One region of the Solidesulfovibrio sp. C21 genome, then DNA from elsewhere that is predicted to be linked to it. Evidence: riboswitches for the same ligand, from Rfam matches in the RefSeq annotation. Region 1 holds a riboswitch; each other region holds the start of a gene.
What was found. Region 1 has a riboswitch for cobalamin ahead of ACMZ6R_RS05450 (sirohydrochlorin cobaltochelatase). Riboswitches for the same ligand answer to the same signal wherever they lie in the genome.
Positions count from the first base shown of each region.

Region 2: another riboswitch for cobalamin. It lies ahead of ACMZ6R_RS17025 (ribonucleoside triphosphate reductase); the one in region 1 lies ahead of ACMZ6R_RS05450 (sirohydrochlorin cobaltochelatase).
Region 3: another riboswitch for cobalamin. It lies ahead of ACMZ6R_RS04710 (TonB-dependent receptor plug domain-containing protein); the one in region 1 lies ahead of ACMZ6R_RS05450 (sirohydrochlorin cobaltochelatase).

Region 1 is NZ_JBLODY010000010.1:61,977-64,168, reverse strand. Features, by position in the region: gene ACMZ6R_RS05455 (FecCD family ABC transporter permease) at 1-334, opposite strand, end outside; gene ACMZ6R_RS05450 (sirohydrochlorin cobaltochelatase) at 334-1,221, opposite strand; cobalamin riboswitch at 1,342-1,524, opposite strand; gene ACMZ6R_RS05445 (hypothetical protein) at 1,546-1,902, opposite strand.
Region 2 is NZ_JBLODY010000075.1:14,838-17,029, reverse strand. Features, by position in the region: gene ACMZ6R_RS17025 (ribonucleoside triphosphate reductase) at 1-1,073, opposite strand, end outside; cobalamin riboswitch at 1,214-1,428, opposite strand; gene ACMZ6R_RS17020 (hypothetical protein) at 1,555-1,818, opposite strand; gene ACMZ6R_RS17015 (UbiX family flavin prenyltransferase) at 2,045-2,192, opposite strand, start outside.
Region 3 is NZ_JBLODY010000008.1:84,256-86,447, forward strand. Features, by position in the region: gene ACMZ6R_RS04710 (TonB-dependent receptor plug domain-containing protein) at 1-922, opposite strand, end outside; cobalamin riboswitch at 1,031-1,228, opposite strand; gene ACMZ6R_RS04715 (LysR substrate-binding domain-containing protein) at 1,368-1,832, opposite strand; gene ACMZ6R_RS04720 (hypothetical protein) at 1,833-2,192, opposite strand, start outside.

The sequences.
Region 1 (2,192 bases):
CGAAGGCCGCACCGCCCGAGACGCCGAGGGTGAAGGGATCAGCCAGGGGATTTCGCAACACCCCCTGGAACACCCCGCCGGCCATGGCCAGGGCCGCGCCCACGCCGTAGGCCAGCACCCCCCGCCACAGGCGCAGGTCGAGCACCACGGCCGTCAGCGCCGGATCGGCCGGGGCGGCCACGGGCAGGCCCATGGCCCGGCCGAGGACGGCGGCCACCTGGCCCGGACCGGCCGGATAGGCCCCGGCCAGGCAGGCCGTCGCCAGGGCGGCCAGCCCGGCCAGGGCCGGGAGCAGGGCGCGCACTCCCGCGCCTTGTAAGCGGTTTCGGGGCATTATTTTCCGGGCAGGGCGTCCACGGTCTTTTTCAGGTGGTCCATCCAGATGGCGGCCACGGCGTCACGGTCGCCGTTGCCCTGCATCTGGGGCGTTGCGGCGATGCCGGCGGCGGCGAGCTGCGAGGCCAGGGAATCCTTTTCCTTGCCGGCCATGTCGTTATGGGCATGGTCCCCGGCCACGGCGAACATGGGCATGAGCCAGGCCTTTTTGATGCCGCGCTTTTTGAGCTCCGCGATAAGATTCTCGAAGCTCGGCGTACCCTCGACCGTGGTCACGAAGGCGTTGGGGTCGAGCTGCCACAGGGTGTATTGCAGGGCCGGGTAGGCCATGTTGGCCGGGTGGTCGGTGCCGTGGCCGACGAAGACGAGCGCCTCGCCGGGCTTGCGGTCCTTGGGAGCCGAAGCGAGCAGCGCCTTGGCCACGCGCGGGAAATCCTCCTTGGCGAAAAGCAGCGGGGCGCTGACGGACACGTGGGTCAGCCCCTTGGGCAGGCCGGAGAAGGCCTCGGCCAGACGCACGAGGTCGTCGTACTCGTGGCCGGGAATGGTTTGCAGGGAGAAAAGGGCCACGTCGGTGACACCCTTGTCGGGCAGCACGGCCAGGGCTTCGGCCGGCGCAGGCGGCACGGCCTTGCCTTCCCTGGCCAGTTTGTGGCGGATCATGGAGGCAGTGTAGCAAAGCGAAACGGGCACGCCGGGATAGGCGGCCTTGACGCGGTCGACCATTTTCTGGATGGCCGGCGCGGCTTCGGGAACGCTGGTGCCGAAGGCGGCCACGACAATGGCCCTTTTGGGTTCCTTCTTGGCCTCATGACCGGCCAGGGCCGGCGCGGCCATGGCCAGACACAACCATAATGCGAAAAGCGCTCGCGGAAAACGGAGCATGGGAAAACCTCCATGGGCATGGAGGGCTCTTGATAAAAAAGGGTAACGGGTAGTCCCCGCGCTACGGGTTGACGCCCCGGTCCTTACGCCCGGCCGGCAAAAGCCCTCGTTGCCGGCGGGTTGGCCTGTGATCGACCGGGCAGGTCTTCCGGCTTGTCCCATCGGCTCCGGCCTTCCCGGGAATGTTTTCCCAGTGGCGCGCGAGGAAGCCGACTGTGGGGGACTTACGGCGGCGGGACCGCTCCCGAATCAAACGGGATTCCCTATTGAGCCCATGCGGGCGCCCGGATCGTTTCCGCGCAGTACCGGGGGCGGGTGCGGCTGTCAAGGATAGGCGGGGGTTTGGGTGGGCTTGATGACGCCCCGGTCGACCAGGGGCTTGTAGTCGGCCCGCTTGGTGAGCAGCGTGGGGACATGGAGGCTTTCCAGGAGCTGGAGCATGATCTGGATGGTGGTCGGGTTGGCCTTTTCCTCCATGACCACGATGGCCACGTCCTTGCCTACGGCGATTTTTTCGGCCACTTCCCAGGCCCCGGTGACGGGTCTGCCGCCGTCGAGACTGTAGGTGTTGTCCTTGACGGTGATGACGCCGGCCATGGCTGTGGCGGCGTACAGGGCAAGCGCTGTGAGCAGGGCCAGAAGGGCCGGAACCGGGCGAGGCCGGCAGGGGTATCTGGACATCGCGTCCCTTTGGGGCTAAAGATTTATTTCACGAAATACATCCGTTTGGGGGAGGTTCACCGTGACATTCGATTTCTCCGGTCTCATCGTGCTGTTCGGCTTTATTTCCGTGTTCATCGCCCTTCGGGTCATCAAGGCGCAGCAGGAAGCCAAACCCGAGGACCAGGACTGGTAGTACCGGCTCCTGGTGAGTCAGATTTTTTCACGGCGGGCGGCTCCGGCTTCCCGCCGTTTTGGCATTTTTCCAGACGCCTTCCCGCCGGTCCGGGCCCACCCGCTCTCTTCCCGGG
Region 2 (2,192 bases), on a different contig from region 1:
AAGACCCGTCCCTTGGCGTCGCCGGCGGTCATGACGTCGATGTAGGCCCGGTTGATCATGTCCATTTCGGCCTGGAGCTCGCCGTAGGTGAACTCCAGCTCCTCGCCGCCGATGCGCGGATGCTGGCCGGCCAGGTCGTCCGGGCAGTTCCAGTCGAAGGTCAGGTTGGTGAAGGGGGTCTGGGTGCCCCAGCGCGACGGCACGTTCAGGTTGTAGATCAGCTCCTGGATGGACTGGCGCACCTCGGCGTAATCGAGCCTGTCCTTGCGCACGAACGGGGCCATGTAGGTGTCGAAGGAGGAAAAGGCCTGGGCCCCGGCCCATTCGTTTTGCAGCGTACCGAGAAAATTGACGATCTGGCCGACGGCGCTGGAAAGATGGCGCGGCGGGTCGGCTTCCACCTTGTCCGGCACGCCGTTTAAGCCTTCTTCCAGCAGCGTGCGCAGCGACCAGCCGGCGCAATAGCCGGCCAGCATGTCCAGGTCATGGATGTGGAGGTCGCCTTCGCGGTGAGCGGCGCCCACTTCCGGCGGATAGACGTGGTTGAGCCAATAGTTGGCCACCACCTTGCCAGAGACGTTCAAAATGAGCCCGCCGAGGGAATAGCCCTGGTTGGCGTTGGCGGCCACGCGCCAGTCCTGGCGGTCGAGGTATTCGTTGATGGAGGCGGCCACGTCCACCACGGTCTTTTTGTCGTGGCGCAGCTTAGCCCGTTGTTCGCGGTAGACCGAGTAGGCGCGCATGGTGCGGAAGTGGTTGGCCGAAATCAGGGCCTGCTCCACCACGTCCTGGATGCGTTCGATGTCCGGGATCTGGCCGGTGAAGCGGTGGGACAGCACTTTGACGGCCTGGGCCGTGAGCAGCCGGGCCTCGGCGTCCTCGAACTCGCCCGTGACCGCGCCGGCCCGGCGGATGGCGGAGAAAATCTTCTCGCCGTCAAAAGGAACGACCTTGCCATCGCGCTTTTTGATGCGCATGGGCACGGCCACGGCGACACGTTCCGGCGCAGCGGACGCTACGGATTCCGGCAAGGTGTCGAAAGATAGATCGGAACTGGTCATCGGTTCCAGCATGGCATTCCCTGCGATATCGCGTTCCCACTACGCGATATCGAGACGGAACCGAGGAGAGACGCGCGGCCGCGACGCCACCCCATGCGCCGCGAGGCCGGTCGCCCTCCCTCGAGGCTCCCTGGCGGTTCGTCCGCGAACAGGCTTCGCGGACGGGCGCTGGCAGGTCTTCGGACTTGCGAACGTGACGGCCGGCAGACCGGGTGCCTACTGTCCGCCGCTTCCCAGGCCGGGGAGCCCAGTGCTTGGTGGCGGAGGTCGTTTTCGCTTACCGCTGCGGGGCAGTCCCGGAGTCTCACCGGGTTCTCTTTTGCAGCCCGTCCCGGGGAGGACGGACGCCAGCGCAGCCATGGTATAGGGGGGAGCGGCCGGGAGAGTCAATCGGCCTCAGAGGGGCGGGGGCGGCCGCTATCGGGCTTCGGTCGGCCGCCCCCGGCGCTTCCGGGCGATTTGAAAAAAAAATCCGTCGTCGGCGCGGCGTCACTCAGTGATCGTGGGTGTGGGGCACGTGCTCGTGGTCCGGGTGGACATGGTCGTGAGGGCCGTGCTCGCCGGTATGCTGGTGTTCGTGCGCGCCTTCCCCCGCGCCGTGCTCGTGGGGGTGCTTGTGCTCGTGTTCATGTTCATGGGTATGGACATGGACATGCTTGTGGGTGTGCTTGCCGATGCCGGGATGCTCGTGTTCATGCTCGTGTTCGTGGGTGTGCTCATGAGTATGGTCATGGTGGTGTTCGTGGTCGCCTTGCATGATGGCTGCCTCCTTTTGTTATTCCATGAACCATTTCGCCGTCCCCGCCTAGACGGCATGTTTTTTTCCTCCCTCGCACAAGGCGTTCCCATTCTCCGGGGGCGACGTTCTCCCCGGATAAGAAAACCGGATGCGTACGCTTTTCAAGGAGGCAAATGCCCGGGGAAGCCACGGGCCGCGACCTTTCCGCCCCTGCGTATGCACCGTCCCGCCGGCGCGGGCCGGATCACCCCTCCCGGCCGTCCCAGCGGTGGAAGAGGTCGTGGGGGATGGCGAACTGGTCCAGGATCTTGCCCACGGTCTGGTCCACGATGTCCATGATGGTGCGGGGGCCGTGGTAGAACGAGGGGGCCGGGGGCAGGATGACGCCACCC
Region 3 (2,192 bases), on a different contig from region 1:
GGTAATAGGGCGTATCGGTATCAGCGTAGTCGTGCTGGTTGACCCAGGTTGCCACTCGCCACTCCACATCATGCAACGGGGTGGCTCCGTTGTAGATGGCGGCGAAGTTCTTCATGGCGTCCTGGATTCTGGCCGTGGGGGTGGGCGCATAGGTGGGGCCGGGATCGCCCACGTCCCAGGCGTTGAAATAATTCCCGAAGATGTGGAAGGTGTGATTTTCCACCGGGGTCAGGGTCGCGGTTCCCGACGCGGCACCGTCATGGTAATCGGTATTGCGGTACTGCCAGCCGCCGCCGGCGTCGTACTGTTCCACGGTGGTCACCCGGCCGGCCAGGGAAAAGCCCAGTCTGCCGTCCGGGCTTCCGCCCTGCAAAGAAGCTCTGGGCTGAAACCGATTGAAGTTGCCGTATTCCGCTTCGGCGGAACCGGAGGGGGGGCCGTTGCCCCGCTTGGTGATGATGTTGATGACGCCGCCCATGGCCGAAGCCCCGTACAGGACCGATCCGGGACCGCGCATGATCTCCACGCGTTCCACGTTATCCAGGGGAATCAGCGCAAGATTGCCCGAGCCGAAGGGGTTGCCGTCCACCAGCACCAGGGTCTTGGCATCCATGTTCGCCCCTGGCGAAACATAGGTGTCGAACCCTCGCAGGCGAAAACTCGTGTAAGCGCCTGGGTACTGAATGGTTGTGCCCGGCGATTTCTGGGCGATCAGTTCGCCCAAGGTGTCCACGCCAAGCTGGTTGATTGTATCCCGGCTGAGCATCTCGACATGGACGGGGACCTCGCTGGCCGGAGCCGGGGTAGCCGTGGCCGTGACGAGCATTTCGGGAAGGTCGAACGTTTCTTCCTGGTTCTCAGCCGCCAGGGCCAGACAGGGCAAGACCATGACAACAGCCAGCGCAGCCAGTGCGCAACGCATAAAAAAACCTCCTGCTTCGTGAAAGAAGAGGAGGGCTCGAGGAAACACAGACACGACATCCCACCAATCAGATGAGATGTTGCCCATGGGTCGGCTCTGCCTCGAAGCCCGCCATGACTTCTCGCAGGCTGGTCTCCCGGCTCAAGGATCGTCCTACTCACCGCGCCTTCCCATCCGCGCCTTTTGCGCGGACAGTGGCTGAGTGCGGTTTTCGTCCCCTTTCACGGTTGCGGGCCAGCGCCGGTTTTTCACCGGACTTCCCATTTAGCCGCATCGCGGATGCGGACCTGCGAGTTCAATAATGCAGAGTAGTTGCCCGGCTCATACAGATATTGTCAAGCCGGATTCCCTCTTGCGCCCTCTCCCGAGGGGACGGGCACCAGCGCTGCCAAGAGTATAGGAGCGTGTAACCTTCGTAGCCAATCAGGAACACACTACCGAGGGTCTATCGATCACGATACGCACGCGCCAAATCCACAAAGGCCCTCAGGTAATCGATGTCGACGTCTGCCTCGCGAATACCGAGGAATATTTTCTTGTCTATGCCTTGCGCTCCCAAGCGCACCGGGAACACGGCAAATTTGCCGGCATTCTCTTCGACCAGCCAACGCGGCAAGGCGGCCACGCCCCGGCCGCTGGCCACCATTTGGAGCATGATCTCAGTGGTTTCAATCCGCTTGTGCTGTTTGGGGATGATGCCGGCAGGCGTGAGGAATCGGGAATAAATATCGAGCCGATCAATGTGGACCGGGTAGGTGATCAAGATTTCCACTGCAAGCTGTTCCGGCTCAATATGGCTCGCTGCGCGCAAGGGGTGGTTCGGCCCGACGACCAGCACCTGCTCATAGTCGAACACCGGCTCGAAATATAAGCCCGTTCCCGCCGCAGCATCGGTCCCAATCCCAGCCATTCAAAAAAGGCTGTAGTGATAACGCGGATGGCCCGGCAGCCGAAGTACCGGCCTTCGTCGCTCAGGCCCCTCGGCTGAGTCACCGCCATGAAGCCGGCTGGCCTCTCTGATCTGCCTGATGGCGCGTTCGCAACGGCGCTGCTCCAACCCGGAGTCGCGAACGATGGTCTTCATATCGATGTCGATAAACCCATTGGCCAGGGTGGGCAGGCCAAGGCACAGGGACGCTAAGTCGAGGTGGGAGAGTAGCGTCTCCAAAACCACGAGACAGGCCTCGCGGCGTTCGCTCCGGATTTTGCGGTTGCCCTTGGTCAGCAGGGGGGGACATTTTTTGGGATGATCATACCAGACCTTGGTTCG